3 regions of the Micromonospora sp. 4G55 genome follow, and region 2 is predicted to be linked to each of the others. Evidence: riboswitches for the same ligand, from Rfam matches in the RefSeq annotation. Region 2 holds a riboswitch; each other region holds the start of a gene.
What was found. A riboswitch is a leader RNA that binds a small molecule or an ion and turns the genes downstream of it on or off. The one in region 2 is predicted to bind cyclic di-AMP.
Positions count from the first base shown of each region.

Region 1 (6,252 bases), on a different contig from region 2:
GGCCGGCGATGGTGTCCAGCCGGCCGGTGCCCAGCCCGTGCCGGGTGACGTTCAGCGCCCCGGCCGCCGCGCCGGTGCGGATCGCGGTACGCACGTCGCCGCCGCCGGCGACCACGGCGCCACCCCGGCGGTCATCGAGTCGCCGGCCCCGCGCGGGTCGGCCGCCTCCAGCCGGGGCATCTCCACCTCGAACACCTCCCCGTCGACCAGGGCGAGCGCCGGCCGGTCGGCCCGGCTGACCACCACGTTCTCGGCGCCGGAGGCGTGCAGGTCGTACATGGCGCGGGTGAGTTCGTCCTCCTCCGCGCCGGTGGACCGCCCGTCGGCGATCAGCTCCTCGTGGCTGACCTTGAGGAAGAACACCCCGCTGGCCAGCACGGCGGTCAGGTGCTCGCCGGCGAGGTCCACCACCACCCGGCCGCCGTTGGCGCCCAGGTCGGCGGCGAAGCGGCGGTAGAGGTCGGCCGGGACGAGCGAGGGTTCGTTGGGGCCGCTGAGCACGCTCACCGGGGCCCGCAGCCCCTCACCGAGCGAGAGGTTGTAGAGCTCGTCCAGCTCGTGCCGGCTCAGCGGCGCGCCGACCACGTCGACGATCTCGTGCCGGGTGCCGTCGCGCCGGTCGTGCACGTAGCCGCCGCTGCACGAGTCGCGCCGCACCACCCGCAGGTCCACCCCCTCGGTGGCCAGCAGCGGCTCCAGCACCTGCCCGAGCTCGCCGCCGAGCGTCGTGCAGAGCACCACCGGCACCCCCAGCGACATGATCATCCGGGCCTGCCAGACGCCCTGCCCGCCCGGGTGCAGGTGCAGTTCCGGCTGGTCGCTGGGCTGGTCGACGGTCACCGTCAGCCGTGGCGTCGGAGCGAAGACCATCACGTGCCCGCTCATCCGTCGTACCCGTCCATGCCCCGCCTCCCGTGGCCGTCGCCGGCCGGATTCCCCGCCGGGGCACCGTCATGCCGCCTGCGATTGCCAGCCCGGCCGTCGTACGGGACGATCGGGCGACCGACGAGGGGTGGAGGGTGGAGTGGTCCGGCGGGAGTCGTTCAGCTACACGGTGCAGGCGCGCTGCTCACGGGCGGACGCGGTGGCGCTGTTGAGCGATCCCGCCCGGCAGGAGGAGCTGCATCCGCTGATCGTCCGGGTGCGCCGGCTGCCGACCCGTCCGGGCGCGCGGGCCAGCTACGCCATCACCGACCGGCTGGAGCTGGGGCCGCTGCGGTTCCCGGTCACCTACCAGGCCGACGTCCTGGTGGTCTCCGACGACGAGATCGTCACGGTGGCCCGGCAGCAGCCCGGCACGACCGTGCGCAACCACACCCGGCTCCAGGAGGAGGGCGACGTGCTGCGGATCGACGTGGAGATCACCCTCTCCGCGCCGGCGCCGCTGTTCGGGTACGCGTTCCGCCAGGCCCGGGCCGCGCACCTGGGCCTGGCCAGCCGGCTCGGCCCGGTGCTGGACCGGAAGGCCGACGGCGGCCCGGTCCCGAGCTGACCCCCCCCGGTCCAGTCAGCGGCGGCCGGCGGGTGCCGCCGTCCGGCGGGGCGGCGGGACAGCCCGGCGGTTGCGGCCCCACGGCTTCCAGGTGGAGATCACGGTCATGGTGACCAGCAGGCCGGTGGAGACCGCGGGGGCGACCACCACGTCGATGCGCTGGTGCGCGGTGGCGTCCGGTCCGGCGGCGGCGCGCAGGTTCGGCGTCAGCGCGAAGAGCACCAGGCCGATCATCACCGTGGTGAGCACCAGCTTGACCACCACCCAACGCCAGCGCAGCAGTCCCCAGGGGGTCAGCAGCGCGCTGGTCACGCCGACCACCCAGACCAGCACGCTCAGCGGCGCGAAGAGCCAGGTCGCGACCAGCGCCGCCGCCGGGTAGACCACCTCCGGGTCGGCGCCGCGCAGCCCGGCGATGCCGAGGGTGAGCAGCACGAGGTCCGCGCCGAGCCAGCCCAGCGCGGTCACCAGGTGCAGGGTGAGCAGGGTCTTGCGGCCGTCGGGGGAGAGTCGGGTCATGCCTTGATGCTCGCCCGGCCGTCGCGCTGCGTCGTGGGCCGGTCGACGACATCCCGGGTACGTCGACGCGCGTACGACGGGGCCCGTCCGCCTCGGACGGGCCCCGCCGCGGGTCGGTCAGTAGACCGACAGGTGCACGTGGTTGGTGTGGTCGCTGGACGGGTCCCCGCCGGCCCCGCTGTACGACTTCCACCCGCTGCTGGGCAGCCAGATCTGCCGGTACCAGATCACGTAGAGCACGGCGAGCCGGTCGGAGTTGCGGATGAAGTACGCGGCCAGGTTGTTGCCGTACGTCTTGTCGCCGCCGGTCGCGTCGCCGCCGAAGCCGCTCTTCTGCGCCGCGAAGTCGCAGGCCCGGCCCTTGGGGTGCTCGCCGGAGCCGCTGGGGCGGTAGCAGGAGACGTACCGGGTGAAGCCGGCCGCCTGAGCCTGCTGCAGCGCGTTGAGCATGCGCGGGGTGATGCAGCCGTTGGCCGGGGTGGGGTCGTTGACGCTGCACGACTCCGACGGCCAGGAGCCGTCGGGGTTGCGCGGCGCCGCCTTGGCGTTGGCGGTGGAGGTCCCCGCGTTGGAGCCGCCGCCGGCGCTGGCGGCGGGCTTGTCGGCGGCGGCCACCGCCAGGGCCCGTTCGGCCTGCTGCTTGCGCTTGGCCATCACCGCGACCTGCTTGCGCTGCTCGACGAGCTCCTTGTCGAGCGCGCCCCGGGTGCGGGTGGCCTCGTCGCGGGTCCGGATCAGGTTGCGCAGCTCCCGGTCCTCGTTGGAAGCCACCGTCTCCAGCGCCGCCGCCCGGTCCAGGAAGCCTTCCGGGCTGGAGCTGTTGAGCAGCGCCGACACCGGCCCGAGTCGCCCGGTCCGGTACGCCACGCCGGCGATCTCGCCGACCTTGCCCTGCCGGACGGTCAGCTCCGACTCCATCGTCTTGAGCTGGTTGTTGAGTTCCTGCTGCCGCTTGGTGGAGCGTTCCAGCGCGGCCTTGGCGTCGATCCAGCCCTTGCTGGCTGCGTCGAGCTGGGCGCGCAGTGCCGGGGTGCCGCCCTCCTCGTCGTTGCCGGGGGCGGCGGCGAGCCCGGTGGCGGGGGGAGCGGCCGTCGCCGGGACCGGCGCGGACGACACCCCGAGGGCGAGCGTCGCGACGACCGCGGCCACCAGCCGTGCGGTGGTACGTCGTACGTGCATGCACATGTCCTTCCGTCAGCCGCCGACCGGGTTAGCTGACGGGTTCGGGACGGAAGATCCCTACCGCTGACGCGGATGCACCCCACGAACATGGTTCCCCGGCTCGCCCTGGCAGGCGATTAGGCGACGGCCACCGCCGGCACCGGAGGGTGCCGCCTGGCGGAGGCCGGGACCGAGCCTACCGGTACGGGTGTGACACCCGCCCGTTTCGTGACTGAGGGTACTGGAGTGAATCGTGGTGTAGGTGGCACAACCGGACAATAGGTGTCCGATTTTGTCACCACTCGACCTGCCCACAGGCGCCGGGGGCGGCCCCCGGCTCGATCTGGAGGGTGGCGTGCTCGATGTGGAAGTCCTCGTGCAGGGCGGTGCGGGCGGCGGCGAGCACCGTGCCGACCTCGGCGCCGGGGACCATGGTGAGGTGGGCGGAGGCGACCTCCATGCCGGAGGTGAGCGTCCAGACGTGCAGGTCGTGCACCTCGGCGACGCCGGGGACGGCGGTCAGCCGGTCGTGCACGGCGGTCACCTGGAGATGCTCCGGGGCGGCCTGGACCAGGATGCGCACCGCCGCGCGGCCGAGCCGCCAGGTGCGGGGAAGGATGAACAGGCCGATCGCGACCGCCACCGCCGGGTCGGCCCACCACCAGCCGGTGCCGGCGATGAGCAGCGCGGCCCCGATCACGCCCAGCGAGCCGAGCAGGTCGCCGAGCACCTCCAGGTACGCCCCGCGCAGGTTGATGCTCTCCCGCGCCCCCTCGCGCAGCAGCGCGAACGCGACGAGGTTGGCCAGCAGGCCGAGCACCGCCACCGCCAGCATCGGCCCGGTCCGCACCTCCGGCGGGTCGCCGAACCGGCGGACCGCCTCGATCAGCACGTAGATCGCCACCCCGCTGAGCAGGGCGGCGTTGGCGAGCGCGGCCAGCACCTCGAGCCGGTAGAGCCCGAAGGTGCGCTGCGGGTCCCGGTCGCCGTGCCGGGTGGCGGTGATGGCGGCCAGCGCCATGCCGATGCCGAGCACGTCGGTGAACATGTGCCCGGCGTCGGAGAGCAGGGCCAGCGAGCCGGTGCCGAACGCGGTGACCGCCTCGACCACCATCAGCGCGGCGAGCAACGCGAAGGCCGCCCAGAGCCGCCCCCGGTGCCGGTGCGCCGCGTTCGAGACCGACCCGTGGTGGTCATGACCTGCGCCCACGCCCACACCCTCCGTCGCCCCGCCGGCCCGAACCCAATCTATGCTCACATCGCTATGTATGCAACTAACCCCCACGGCCATGCCGCGCCCGCACTTTCCGAGAAAGCGTGGCTATTTTGCGCTCCGAGGCCCCTTCTTCTCTGAAAGTGCGCGGTCCGCGGCGACGCGGGAGCGGCTTGACGGCCGGGGTGGGGCGGGGGTCAGGGTGTGGGGTCGATGGTGGTGAGGCGCTGGGTGGCGCGGGAGAGGGCGACGTAGAGGGTGCGCACGCCCGAGCCGGGGTCGGCCCGGATCTCGCTCGGGGCGATGAGCACGACGCCGTCGTACTCCATGCCCTTGGCCTGGAGGCTGGTCACCACCTGGAGCCGGGAGCCGCCGTGCCCGTCCAGCCAGCCGGCCACCTCGTCGCGGCGCGGCACCGGCGTGATCACGCCGACCGTGCCCTCCACCTCGGTGAGCAGCGCGTCCACCGCCTGCACGGTCGCCGCCGGCAGCCCGTCGGCGGCGACGGTCAGCGCGACCGGCTCCACGCCGGTGGAGCGGACCGCCGTCGGCAGCTGCAGGTCGGGGTAGAGCCGGCGGATCTCCGCCGCCGCCACCGCGAAGATCTCCGCTGAGTTGCGGTAGTTCGTGGTCAGCGCGAAGCGGTGCCGCCGGCGCCGGCCGAGCGCCTGGTCCCGGGCCCGGTCCAGCTCCTGCGGGTCACCGGTCCAGGCGGTCTGCGCCGGGTCGCCCACCACGGTCCAGGAGGCGAGCCGGCCGCGCCGGCCGACCATCCGCCACTGCATCGGCGAGACGTCCTGCGACTCGTCCACCACCACGTGCGCGTAGTCGCGGTAGTCCTCCGGGCGTTCCCGGGCCGCCGCCCGGGCGGCCCGCTGCCGGTCGGCGAACGTGCTCAGCTCGCGCACGCCGCCGGCCAACTGGTACGGGTCGCGCTTGGCCCGGGCCCGCTGCACCGGCTTGCCGAGCAGCGCGTCCAGCTCGTCGAGCAGGGCGATGTCGGCCACCGTCAGCCCCTGCGCGTCCAGCACCCGGTACGCCTCGACCAGCAGCGCGGTCTCCGCCCGGGACAGGATGCCGCCGGCGTACCGGCGCAGCCGCTCCGGCCGGGCCAGCCAGCCCAGCACGTGCCGCGGGGTGCAGCCGGGGCCACCACGCCTTGAGGAACTCGCGGAACTCCGGCCGTCGATGATCTCGTCCTCGAAGGCGCGCTGCTCCGGCAGCCGGGGGACGCCCAGCCGGCGGGCCTGGGCGTACAGCGCCGCGAGCACCGCGTCGAAGGCCACCCGCCGTACCTCGTTGCGGCGCGCGCCCCGGGACAGCGCCCGGTCCCGGACGCCGTCCAGCTCGCGGCGCTCCAGCCGGAGCAGCTCGCCCCGGTAGAGCAGGCGCAGCTCGTCCGGCCCGTCCGGCACCGCGTCGCGTACCGCCCGCTCCAGCACCTTCCGCATCCGCAGCGAGCCCTTCACCGCCGCCACCTCCGGCGGGTCGGTCCGGGTCGCCGACATGCCCGGGAAGAGCGAGCCCAGCGAGTGCAGCGTGGCGGTCTCCTCGCCGAGCGAGGGCAGCACCGAGGCGATGTACTCCACGAAGACCGAGGACGGGCCGACCACCAGGATGCCGCCGCCGGCGTACCGGCTGCGGTCGGAATAGAGCAGGTACGCCGCCCGGTGCAGCGCGACCGCCGTCTTGCCGGTGCCCGGGCCGCCGGAGACGATGGTGACCCCGGAGCCGGGGGAGCGGATCGCCTCGTCCTGCTCCCGCTGGATGGTGGCCACGATGTCGCGCATTCCCCGGCCGGTCGCCCGGGACAGGGTCGCCAGCAGGGCCCCGTCACCGACCACCGCCATCTCGGCCGGCGCCGACT
Region 1 covers NZ_JAEVHN010000067.1:6,989-13,240, forward strand. The annotation lists gene JNW89_RS08805 (PfkB family carbohydrate kinase) at 52-885, opposite strand; gene JNW89_RS08810 (SRPBCC family protein) at 1,025-1,492, shown strand; gene JNW89_RS08815 (hypothetical protein) at 1,508-2,011, opposite strand; gene JNW89_RS08820 (hypothetical protein) at 2,129-3,190, opposite strand; cyclic di-AMP (ydaO/yuaA leader) riboswitch at 3,195-3,326, opposite strand; gene JNW89_RS08825 (cation diffusion facilitator family transporter) at 3,468-4,382, opposite strand; gene JNW89_RS08830 (AAA family ATPase) at 4,583-6,252, opposite strand, start outside.
Region 1: another riboswitch for cyclic di-AMP. It lies ahead of JNW89_RS08820 (hypothetical protein); the one in region 2 lies ahead of JNW89_RS22585 (hypothetical protein).

Region 2 (6,252 bases):
GTCTTGTCGAAGAGCACCACGTCCACGGTCCGCATCCGTTCCAGCGCGAGCCGGTCGCGGACCAGCACGCCGGAGCGGGCGGCCAACGCGGTGGAGAGCGCGATCACCAGCGGGATGGCCAGGCCGAGCGCGTGCGGGCAGGCGATCACCAGCACCGTCACGGTCCGCACCACGGCCTCGTCCCGCGCGCCCAGCGCGGTCCACACCACGACGGTCAGCACGGCGGTGCCGGTGGCGATGTAGAAGAGCCAGGCGGCGAAGCGGTCCGCCAGCGCCTGCGCCCGTCCGCCGGACTGCTGCGCCTGCGCCACGAGGCGCTGGATGCCGGCGAGGGTGGTCTGGTCGCCGACGGCCTCCACCCGGACCCGGATCGCCGAGTCGGCGGCGACGGTGCCGGCCACCACCCGGTCCCCGACCGCCCGGGAGACCGGGCGGGACTCACCGGTGACCATCGACTCGTCCAGCTCGGCGGCCCCGTCGACGATCCGCCCGTCGGCCGGCACCCGGCCACCGGGACGGACCAGCACCACGTCGGCCACCCGCAGCCCGCTCACCGGCACCCGTTCGGTGCCGCCCTGCGGCCCGACCCGCTCGGCCTCGTCGGGAAGCAGCGCGGCCAGCGCCGCGAGCGCACCCCGCGCCTGCCCGACGGCCTTCATCTCCTGCCAGTGCCCCAGCAGCATGATGGTGACCAGGGCGGCCAGCTCCCACCAGAAGTCCAGCTCGAAGGCGCCGAGGCTGGTGGCGAGCGAGGCGGCGTACGCGACGGTGATCGCCATCCCGATCAGCAGCATCATCCCCGGGGCCCGGTCGCGCACCTCGCGCACCGCGCCGACGAGGAACGGCCAGCCACCCCACCAGAAGACCACCGAGCCGAGCACCGGCCCGACCAGGGACCGGCCGGGGAACTCCAGCGAGTAGCCGAACCACTCCATCACCATGTGGCTGGTGGCGACCACGGGCAGGGTCAGCGCCAGGCAGAGCCAGAACCGGCGGCGGAACATCTCCGGGTCGTGGCCGGCGTGCTTGTCGTGCCCCCGGTGCCGGTCCGACCCCGGGGGCCCGGACTGTCCGGCGTGCTGGTCCATGCCCCCACGATGCCCGGTGGACGCGCTGCCGATGGCACGAACCGGGCGGACCCGCACCGAACCTGGCTACCATTCTCCGGCCATGACTCGCCATCCGCCGCAGCTGCCGCCGGCCCGCGTACCGCGCCGGGCTCGGCGGCCGTGGGCGACCGCCCGGGCGGGTCGACACACCGGGCGACCACGCCGCCCGGTCGCCCTGGGTGAGCACGCCGGCACCCAGGGCCCACATCGGGGTACGCGTTCCGCCACGCACGTTCCGCCGGTGAACCGACCGGCCGGCTGACACGTACCCCGCCCTGGATCGTTGGGAGACTCGCAATGGGCGCCGACCACACCCGTCCCGCTCCGTCCGCCCCACCGGGGGTGCGGCGGATCCTCGTCGCGACGGTGGTCCCGCTGTTCGTCATCACGGTGATCGCCGCCCTGGTGCTGTGGCCGCGCGACTCGCGGCCGGCCGACGGCGGCGCCGAGCCGGCGCGCCACCACGGCACGGTGACCCGGGTGGTGACCGAACCCTGCCCACCGACGCCGGAGGCGCCCGGCGCGGCCGAGGGCCCGTGCGGGACCGTGACGGTCAAGGTCGAGCAGGGCCCGGACAGCGGCCAGCAGGTGGAGACCCCGGTGCCCGCCGGCCCGGGTGCGCCCACCGTGGCGGTGGGCGACGAGGTGGTGCTGGTCCAGCTCGCCGACCCGGCCAACCCCACCGCCACCAGTTACCAGATCGCCGAACACCAGCGGGGCAAGCCCCTGGTGTGGCTGGTGGCGCTCTTCGCGGCGGCGATCGTGGCGTTCGGCCGGCTGCGCGGGCTGGCCGCGCTGGCCGGGCTGGGCGCCAGCTTCGCCATCCTGCTGGCCTTCGTCGTACCCGGCATCGCGGCGGGCGGCTCGCCGCTGCTGATCGCGATCACCGGCTCCGCGCTGATCATGTTCGTGGTGCTGTACCTGACCCACGGGATCACCGCGCAGACCTCGGTGGCGGTCCTCGGCACGCTCGGCAGCCTGGTGCTGACCGGAGTGCTCGGCAGTCTGGCCACCGCCGCCACCCACCTGACCGGGTTCGGCAGCGAGGAGGCCACCACGCTGTCGATGTACCAGCGCGACGTCGACCTGCACGGGCTGCTGCTGGCCGGCATCATCATCGGCTCGCTCGGCGTGCTCGACGACGTCACCGTCACCCAGGCCGCCACCGTCACCGAGCTGGCGCACGCCAACCCCGGACTGTCCCGGACGCAGCTCTACCGGGCCGCCACCCGGGTCGGCCGGGCGCACATCGCCTCCACGGTGAACACCATCGTGCTCGCCTACGCGGGCGCCTCGCTGCCGCTGCTGCTCCTGCTCACCGCCGACAGCCGGCCGGTGAGCCAGATCCTCACCAGCGAGTTCCTGGCCCAGGAGATCGTCCGCAGCGCGGTGGCGACGCTCGGCCTGGTCGCCGCTGTACCGCTGACCACCGCTCTGGCCGCGCTGGTCGCCACCGCCGGTCGTGGCCCGGCCGACGACCCGGCCCGGGACACCGGACCGGCACCCACGCCCCGCCCCTCCGCCGACCGGGACGCGGCGCTCGAGGCGCTGAGCGCGTCGCGTCCCGGCGGACCGTCCACCCCGGCCCCCGCACGGTGGCCCGACCCGGAAAGGAGCACGGACACCGCATGGTGACACTCCGCTGCGTGACCGACGCCGACGCGGAACCTGACGAACGCGTCACTCGTCACGCATCGCTACGACGAAATAACGCTTTTAGTCGGGTTCTGGACGTAGATCCCCGGTACGACTCTCGGGTAACCTCGCTGCCGGTCACCGCCGAAGGCGCGCAGCGGCGCCTGCGGTGCCGCCGCCCAATCGCCGCGAGGCGAACCGGGGAACCAGGTACATGGGGTGAATCCGCGCGAGCGGTAGGGGCCACTTCCGTCCCGAACCCGTCAGCTAACCCGGTCGGCGGTCGACGGAAGGGAACACTGTGACGGCACCCCTGCGCCGCTGGTTGACTCCGGTGGTGGCCGTGTTCGCCGCTCTGGCCATCCTCGGCGGGCCGACAGCCGCGATCGCCGCGCCCTCGACCCCCACCCCCTCCGGGCACGAGGAGGACGACGAGCCCAAGCTGCTCACCGACGTCATCGAGCTGCGCAACCGCGAGTACTCGAAGGCCAAGACGCAGCTGGAGAAGTCCAAGAAGCGCCAGCAGCAGCTCGCGCTGGAGGTGCGGCGCGCGCAGGACGAGCTGGCGGCGTTGCAGCCGACGGTCTCGCAGATCGCGGCGCAGTCGTACCGGACCGGCCGGATCGGCGCGGTGGCGATGCTGCTGGAGAGTGACGCCCCCGACTCGTTCGTCCGGCGAGCCGCCGCCCTGGACGAGCTGAACATGGTCAACGCGCAGAAGCTGGCCAAGGTCACCGCCGCCAAGAACCGCGCGGAGCAGGCCAAGCTGGCGCTGGACGCCGAGGTGCGCGAGCAGCAGAAGCTCACCAACGACATGGCCCGGGAGAGCCGGGAGGCGGAGAAGGCCCTCCAGCTGGTCGGTGGCCGGGGCTTCACCGGCGGCCTGGTCGACGCGACCTCGCCGGTGGCCCGGATCGGCCCCGGCCGGATGGCGGACGGCAGCTGGCGTCCCGAGTCGCGTACCGAGGACGACCCGACCACCTCCGGCACCATCACGCCGCGCACCCTGCACGCGTACAAGGAGGTCCGGCGCGCCGGCTTCAACCGGTTCGCGGGCTGCTACCGGCCCGGTGGACCGTGGGAGCACCCGAAGGGCAAGGCCTGCGACTGGTCGTTGCAGCGGAGCGGCTTCGCGCCCTGGCACAACAACGACACCCGGATGTACGGCAACAACCTGGCCGCGTTCCTGATCCGCAACGCCGACCGGCTCGGCATCTACTACGTGATCTGGAACCGGCAGATCTGGTTCCCGGCGACCGGGTGGAAGTCGTACAGCGGACCGTCGAACCACACCGACCACGTGCACATGTCGATGCTCTAGCGCGCGGCGCGTACCGAACGAGGGCCGTCCCCGGTGGGGGCGGCCCTCGTCGCGTGCGGGGGGGGTCAGCCGGCGACGGCGGTCGCCCGATCGCCGGCCTGGGCCGGCACGGCGCTCGGCACCGCGGCCACCGTCCGCACCTCACCGGCGGCCAGCCGGTACGACATGCCGACCACCGCGCACCGCCCCTCGGCGACCGCGGCGGCCAGTACGGCGGAGTTGCCCAGCAGCGCCTCGACGGTGTGCGCGATGTGAATGTCGACAATCCCGTCGACGTCGTCGACGCCCTGCTCGGCGGCCCGCCGGAGGCTGGGCGCCACCGCGTCCACCACCGCCCGCAGGTGCCCGACCGGCGGCGTGCCGGTTCGCGCGGCGTCCCGGGCGGCCTGGACCGCCCCGCAGGAGTCGTGGCCGAGCACCACCACCAGCGGGGTGCCCAGGACGCTCACCGCGTACTCGACGCTGCCGAGCACCTCGGGGCCGGCGGTGTGCCCGGCGGTACGGACCACGAAGAGGTCACCCAGACCCCGGTCAAAGATGATCTCGGCGGCGAGGCGGGAGTCGGAGCAGCCGACGATCACCGCGAACGGGTGCTGGCCGTCGGCGACCGCCGCCCGGTGCAGCGAGTCCTGGTTGGGGTGGCGCTGCGCGCCCGTCACGAAGCGCCGGTTGCCGGCGTGCAGCTCGGCGAGCGCCTGCGTCGGATCGGTCAGGGTCATTGCCTCACCTCGGTCCCTCACGAGATCGGCCTGGTCACACCCGGCCGGCGACGGAGGCGGCCTCGCCGCCCACCGTCACACGTAGCAGAAGATACGTCAAGGTATACGTGATACGGATTTCATACTTTGCCCCGGCGTCGACGTGATGTTTCGTCGCGGCGTCCCGCGGGCTGCCGGCCGGGAGGCGGAGCCAGGGGAGCCAGGGCGGAAAACCCGATGGACTGGCCATACGATGGCGGGCATGGCGACGACTGCGCAGAACGGGAGCACCCGGAACTGGACGTTCCTCACCAACCACGCGCACGTGCTGCTCGCCATCGCCCGCAACCCCACCGCCCGGCTGCGGGACGTCGCCGACGAGGTCGGGGTGACCGAGCGCGCCGCGCAGGCGATCGTCGCCGACCTGGAGGTTGGCGGCTACCTCCACCGCACCCGGGTGGGCCGGCGCAACGAGTACACGGTCAACCCGCGCGGCCACTTCCGGCACCCGGCCGAGTCCGACCGTCAGGTGGGTGACCTGCTCGCCCTCTTCACCGGCGAGCGTGCCGAGTCCAGCTCCTGACGGCCGCCCTCGTCGCTCCGCGCCGACCGCGCGGCGCTCGCCGGCCCCGGTGTCGGTCCGGTCGACCACGACGTGACCACGGCCCGACCGACCACCGGCTTGCCCGGACGTCGGTCCGGTCGACCACGGCACGACCGCCGGCCCCGTCCGGTTGCCTCGTCGGCGCGCAACGCCCGACGCAGGGCGCCCTGAAGGACCGGACCGCCCGTCGCCCCGTCCCGGGCGCGGCGGCGGTAATCTCAGCGCGTGCGCGAGAGCTTCCGGCCGACTGGGACGGCGCTGACCGAGACCTCCGGGCGTCCATCCCGGACCGTCCTCGGTGGAGTGGTGGCGGCCCTGCTCGCCTCGCTCGTGGTGTCACCGGCACCGGCCGTGGCGGCCCCGAACTGCCCCAGCCCGGCCGGCGGGGTCGCCCCCGCCGAGACGCCGTGGGCGCTGCGCCGGCTCGACCCGGCGTCGGCCTGGCGGATCACCCGGGGCGAGCGGATCACCGTGGCGGTCATCGACTCCGGCGTCTCCCCCACCCATCCGCTGCTCAAGGGGCAGGTGCGCGAGGGCCGCGACTTCAACGGCCTGCCATCGATGCAGGGCCGGTGCGACCTGGCCGGCCACGGCACCATCGTGGCCGGGATCATCGCCGGGCGGGACGACACCGGAGCCCCGTACAGCGGCATCGCGCCCGCGGCCCGGATCCTGCCGGTCCGGGTGCTGCCCGACACCCAGCGCACCAGCGACCCCGGCCTGCCCCTGCAGATCGCCAACGCGATCCGCTGGTCGGCCGACCAGGACGTCCAGGTGATCAACCTGTCGCTGGTCACGGTGGACCACCCGGAGCTCGCCCGGGCCGTCGACTACGCGCTCGGCAAGGGCGTCGTGGTGGTGGCCGCCGCCGGCAACCGGCAGCAG
Region 2 covers NZ_JAEVHN010000315.1:249-6,500, forward strand. The annotation lists partial or broken gene JNW89_RS22575 (HAD-IC family P-type ATPase) at 1-1,088, opposite strand, end outside; gene JNW89_RS22580 (YibE/F family protein) at 1,407-2,744, shown strand; cyclic di-AMP (ydaO/yuaA leader) riboswitch at 2,911-3,041, shown strand; gene JNW89_RS22585 (hypothetical protein) at 3,046-4,065, shown strand; gene JNW89_RS22590 (carbonic anhydrase) at 4,131-4,784, opposite strand; gene JNW89_RS22595 (helix-turn-helix domain-containing protein) at 5,017-5,346, shown strand; gene JNW89_RS22600 (S8 family serine peptidase) at 5,593-6,252, shown strand, end outside.

Region 3 (6,252 bases), on a different contig from region 2:
CTGGTCTGCGAACGCCTCGGCGTGCCGGCGGTGCCGTTCCTGATCGCCGAGGCGATGGCCTCCAACATCGGCGGCACCGCCACCCTCGTCGGCGACCCACCGAACATCATCATCGCCAGCCGGGGCGGCCTGAGCTACAACGACTTCCTCATCCACCTGGCCCCCTTCATCGCGCTGCTGCTGCTGGTCTTCCTCGGCCTGTGCCGTGTGCTGTTCCGGTCGGCGTTCCGCTACGACCCCGAGCGCGCCGCGGAGATCGCCGCGCTGCGCGAGGCCGACGCCATCCGCGACCGGCGGCTACTCGTGCTGGGGCTGGCCGTGCTCGGCGCGGTGACCGCCGCCTTCGTCCTGCACACCACCCTGCACCTGGAACCGGCCGTGGTCGCGCTGCTCGGCGGACTGCTGCTGCTCGCGCTCTCCCGCCTCGACGCCGGGGAGATCAGCCGGGACGTCGAGTGGCCCACCCTGGTCTTTTTCGCCGGCCTGTTCGTCATGGTGGGCGCCCTGGTCAACACCGGTGTGGTGGAGCAGATCTCGCGCGCCGCCATCGACGCCACGGCGGACCGGCTGCTCCCCGCCACCATGGTGCTGCTCTGGGGCTCGGCCGTGCTGTCGGCGATCGTGGACAACATCCCCTACGTCGCCACCATGAGCCCGGTGGTCGCCGAGCTGGTCAACGCCCAGGGTGACACCGGACAGTCCCGGGTGCTCTGGTGGGCCCTCGCTCTCGGCGCGGACCTCGGCGGCAACGCCACCGCCGTCGGCGCGTCGGCCAACGTCGTCGTGCTCGGCCTCGCCGAACGCGCCGGGCAGCGGATCACCTTCTGGCAGTTCACCCGCTACGGGCTCGTGGTCACCTTGGTCACCGTCGGGCTCGCCGCGCCCTACCTCTGGCTGCGCTACTTCGCGTTCGCCTGATCCCCGGTCGGGTCGGCGGGCCGGTCCGTGGCCGGTCCGTCGCCCGCCACCGGCCCCGCGGTGCGGGGCCGCGACGGCGGAGTCGTCGCGCCGGCCGGAAGCCGTCACGACCGCCGCGCCCGGCGCAGGACCCCGTGCCAGGCCGGGACCTCCCGGGTCTCGTCGAAGGCCCGGGCGACCACCACGTCGGTCGAGGAGTGCGCGAGAATCGAGATCACGATCGTCAGCGCGACCAGGTGGAACACCTCGTCCCCGGCGGCGATGCCGGACTCAAGCACCAGCAGCCCGTAGACCACCGAGGCGAACCCCTTCGGCCCGAACCACATCGCGGCAGCCTGCTCCCGCAGGCCCAGCCCGGACCGCAGGAACGAGATCCACAACGCGACCGGCCGGGCGACCACGATCGCCAGCACCGCGAACACCCAGCCCGTCCAGGAGATCTCGCCGAGGAACTCCACCGAGATCAGCGCCCCGAACACCAGCAGCGCGGCCAGCTTCAGCAGCTCGGCGACGTTCTCCCCGAAGTGCTCGAACGCCGCGCGCTCCCGCGGCCCGAACGTCGCGACGGTGATCCCGGCGGCGAACGCGGCCAGGAACAGGTTGCCGTGGGTGGCCTTGCCCAACGCCAGCACCAGCAGACCGATGGCCACCCCGTTCAGCGGCGCGTACGCGGCCGAGGCGGCGAGCCAGCGGGTCCGCTCCAACGCGATCGCCACCAGCGGCACCAGCACGCCGATCAGCAGTCCGACCGCCAACTCGATGCCCAGGTCCCCCAGGTGCAGGTCGTCGGAGCCGGCGGCCACGGCGAGCAGCACCACCACGAACGGCAGCGCCAGGCCGTCGTTGACCCCGGACTCGACGTTGAGCAGGTGCCGCAGCCGGGCCGGAACCTTGTCGTTGCCGACCAGCGCGGCGGCGAAGACCGGGTCGGTCGGAGCGAGGATCGCCCCGACCAGCAGCGCCTCCGGCCAGTCCAACCCGGCCACGAAGTGGGCGAGAACCGCGGTGACCAGCAGGGTCAGCGGCAGGCCCCAGCCCAACGCCCGACCCGGCAGCCGCCACGCCGAGCGCAGGTCGGCCCAGCCGACCCGCATCCCGTCGGTGAACAGCACCGCGAACAGCGCGAGTTCGGCCAGTTGCGCCACGATCGGCGAGTCGGCCCGCAGGTGCAGTACCCCGGTGGTGTCCTCACCGAGGACGAACCCGGCGACCAGGAACAGCGCCGCCGTGGAGAGGATGGTGCGGTGGGCCAGCGCCGACACGAGCACGGCGGCCAGCAGGACGGCGGCGAAGGAGAGCAGCAGCACGGGTTGACCTCCGGGGGACGTGGTTGGTCGAGGTGCCGACCAGACTTCCCGGCGCTCCACGGATCCCGGTGATCATAACCACCGGGCACCAGCGGGTGAACCACACCGCGCCGGCCACGGGGGGCGGCAGCGGGTTCGTGCGTGAGCTCAGCGACCAGCGGTGCCGTCGGTCTGCCACTCGTAGACGTCCGGGATGCCATCCCGGTCACGGTCGACGGTCTCCAGCTCGTGCACCCGCCGGTACAGGCGGGTGCGGGCGCGGAGGATGACCGTCGCGAGCAGCGCCGCGAGCAGGGACCCGGCGAGTACAGCGACCTTCACGTGGCCGTCGCGTTCGCTGCCGAGGCCGAAGGCCAGCTCGCCGATGAGCAGCGACACGGTGAAGCCGATCCCGCCGAGCAGCGCCAGCCCGAGCACGTCGAGCCAGTTGAGGCCCTCGTCCAGGTCGGCCCGGGTGAACCGGGAGACCAGCCAGGTGGCGGCCATGATGCCGACCGGCTTGCCGACGAGGAGGCCGGCCACGATGCCCAGCGCCACCCGGTCGGTCAGGGCGGTGGCCAGACCGGCGACACCACCGATGGTGACGCCGGCGGAGAGGAACGCGAAAACCGGCACCGCCACCCCGGCGGAAATGGGCCGGAACCGGTGCTCGAAGTGCTCGGCCAGACCCGGTCCCGCATCCGGCCCACCGGCGGCTTCGCTGCGGATCACCGGAACGGTGAACGCCAACAGGACCCCCGCCACGGTGGCGTGCACCCCGGACTCGTGCATCAGCGTCCAGGTCGCCGCGGCCAGGGGCAGCAGCAGCCACCACGACCGGACCCGGCGCTGCACCAGCAAGCCGAACACCGCCAGCGGCACCAGGGCGCCCAACAGCGGCGCGACCGACAAGTCGCTGGTGTAGAAGACCGCGATGATGACGATCGCCAGCAGGTCGTCAACGACGGCCAGGGTGAGCAGGAAGGTGCGCAGCGCGGAGGGCAGGAACCGGCCGACCACCGCGAGCACCGCCAGCGCGAAGGCGATGTCGGTCGCGGTCGGGATGGCCCAGCCCTTGACCGCGCCCCCGCCCGCGCCGGCGGCGATGACGTAGTAGATGGCGGCCGGCAGGAGCACCCCACCGACGGCCGCCGCGACCGGCACCGCGGCGCGACGCGGATCCCGCAGGTCGCCGGCGACGAACTCACGCTTGAGTTCCAGGCCGGCGACGAAGAAGAAGATCGCCAGCAGGCCGTCGGCAGCCCAGGTGGCCAGGCTGAGGTCGAGGTGCAGCGACGCGGGACCGACCCGGAAGTCCCGAAGCGACTGGTAGCTGTCCGCCCAGGGCGAGTTCGACCAGACGAGCGCCAACAGGGCCCCGATGAGCAGAAGGCCTCCGCCCACGGTCTCCTTGCGGAGAATGGCGGAGATACGGCTGGTCTCGCCCCACGAGCGTCGGGCGAACAGGTTGGCACGGCGCCGGGTGGCGTCGGTCACGGAAACTCCTCGTCGGCAGGGGTCGCGTCATCCATCGCCGACCAGACTTCCCGGCACACCTGGGCCAACCCTATCCGGCACCGCGGCGGGCCCGTCGGGTTCCGCGCTCGGCCGTGCTCGGGACCGGGCACGTGGCGCTGCCGCTACCCGGCGCGGCGCGACCAACCGGCCGTCGCCACCGCCAGGTGAATCGGAGTGACACCGCGCCGGGTGCTCCGACGGTGCGCCACGGGAGACCACGACGCGCGGCACGGGCCGGCCGGGCGTCGATACGGTCCACCCCTGGTGCAGGGCGGTGACGCGTCAGAGGCTGAGCTTCTGACCGGGGAAGATCAGCCCCGGGTCGCGCCGACCACGCGCTTGTTGCGCTCGTACAGCGCCTGCCAGCCACCGGCCAGGTCCCGGGCGTCGGCGATCTGCGACAGGGTGTCACCCGGCCGCACCACGTACACGTCGCCGGTCCCGGCCGGCGCGCTGCGCCGCTGGCTGCGGGTGCTGTGCTGCTCCCGCGAGGACCGCTCGGTGGCGGTGGCCCTCGACGAGCGCCGCTCCGACTTCTGCGATTTCTGCGACTTCTCCGAGGTGGTGGAGTAGCTCCTGGTGGAGCCACCCTTCCGGCCGCAGGTCGGCCAGGCACCGATGCCCTGACCGTCGCGCACCTTCTCGGCGATCGCGATCTGCTCGCCCCGGCTGGCCAGGTCGGCGCGGGAGGCGTACTTCTTGCCGCCGTAGCCGGACCAGGTGCTCTGCGAGAACTGCAGGCCGCCGTAGTAGCCGTTGCCGGTGTTGATGTGCCAGTTGCCGCCGGACTCGCACTGGGCGATCGCGTCCCAGTTGACGCTGGCGGCGCTCGCCGGCGACGCCGGTGCCAGGACGGCGGCGACCCCGGTGACCGCACCGACGGCGAGCGTGCCGACGGCGATGCGGCGCGAGCTGACCCGTCGGTGACGGGCGGTGTATTCAGTTGCCATGTGGATTCCTCCACGCCGACGAGGTGAGCTGTCGGGTTCGGGCCGAGGAGCCCGGCCGCCCGTGGGCGGCTTCACCCCGAGGTGACGTGCACCGAGGAACGTGTGGGTCCCCCGCTCCATGCCCGCTGAAAAGGTCCCACCGGCCGGCGGCATGGATTAGGCGTTACCGGCCGTGGTGTCCGCGATCGCGAACACGAACGACGTTAGGAACTGTTTCGGGCGATTGCCCACTTCTTGTGAAGTTCTTCACCCGGCTGAGCGACGGCTTCGTCCTTCGAGTTGCGGGGTGGCCGGCGGTGCTCTACAAGGGCCGGTCGGGAACCTGTCACGACTGGGCCGAAAGTCTCGCCCCGAGCGGCGGATCAGGTGCCGTCACCTCCCCGTCTTCGCTGGTCAGGCGGGTTCGATCGGCGGCCCGCGCCGCCGGACGGTCAGCGTTGCCGCTGATTGGCGACTCATGTCTGGGCAGCCCGGCCGCCGACTCGGACGGTAGGGAGCAGAGCGCGGCCGCGGCGCCGACGCTTCGGACCCGCCGACCGTCGGATGCCGGTCGCCGGCGCCCTGGCCGTCACGGTCCGCCTCGGTTCGCGGCGGCCGGCCATCCGCGAGAGGAAGGACCTTCATGGACACCGTCAGCATCGACACCGACTACCTCGTCGCCACCCTGGACGAGGACGACGACCCGGAGAGCCTGGCCGGCGACGAGGTCGACTTCGACCTGGCCGCCGCGCTGGAAGAGGAGGAGTGAGATGGGCGTGCACCTGGCGCCCGCGCTGCGGGTGCTGCGCGAGGAGATAGACACCCGCTGGCCGCAGCGGGACCGCAAGTCCGACGGCTGGTTGGGCGATGCCAGTCACCAGGCGCGCCGCTCGGACCATAATCCGGACAATGACGACCAGTCGGTCAACGCGGTGGACGTGGACGTCGACGGGATCGACCCGCTGCTGGTCGTCCGGCAGGCCGTCAACCATCCGTCCACCCAGTACGTCATCTACGACCGGAAGATCTGGAGCCGTACCCGCAGCTTCCGACCGGCCCGGTACACCGGGCCGAACCCGCACGACAAGCACCTGCACGTCAGCGTCAGCCACCAGCGGAGCCTGGAGGACAGCCGCCACCCGTGGGGGATCGCCACCGCCACGACGGCGCGGCTCGGCGACCGGCTGCTGCGCGCCGGCTGCCGGGGCGGTGACGTCCGGGAGTTGCAGGCCGTCGCCAACCGCCTCGGGGCCCGGCTGACGGCCGACGGGGTGTTCGGGCCGGCCGTGGCCGCCTGGGTACGGTCGTTCCAGACCGCCCGAAAGCTCACCGCCGATGGGGTGGTCGGCCCGCGTACCGTGGCGGCCCTGCGCGCGGCCGTCACGCCGGCCCCCGTCGGTGCCCAGCGGCCGGCCGGCGACGCCGGTGTCCGGGGGCAGACCGGGCTCGCGGACGCTGCGGCGCGGCAGCACGGGCGGGGACGTGGCCTTCGTTCAGCGGTTCGTCGGCGCGAAGCGGTGCGGCCCGGCGAACGGCGCCTTCGACGCGAAGACCGAGGCCGGCGTGCGCTGGTACCAGGGCATGCGGGGGCTGACCGTGGA
Region 3 covers NZ_JAEVHN010000098.1:1,161-7,412, forward strand. The annotation lists gene JNW89_RS11335 (ArsB/NhaD family transporter) at 1-918, shown strand, start outside; gene JNW89_RS11340 (cation:proton antiporter) at 1,023-2,225, opposite strand; gene nhaA (Na+/H+ antiporter NhaA) at 2,373-3,701, opposite strand; gene JNW89_RS37315 (transglycosylase family protein) at 4,034-4,672, opposite strand; cyclic di-AMP (ydaO/yuaA leader) riboswitch at 4,671-4,845, opposite strand; gene JNW89_RS36685 (hypothetical protein) at 5,295-5,420, shown strand; partial or broken gene JNW89_RS38690 (peptidoglycan-binding protein) at 5,422-5,961, shown strand; gene JNW89_RS38060 (peptidoglycan-binding protein) at 6,134-6,252, shown strand, end outside.
Region 3: another riboswitch for cyclic di-AMP. It lies ahead of JNW89_RS37315 (transglycosylase family protein); the one in region 2 lies ahead of JNW89_RS22585 (hypothetical protein).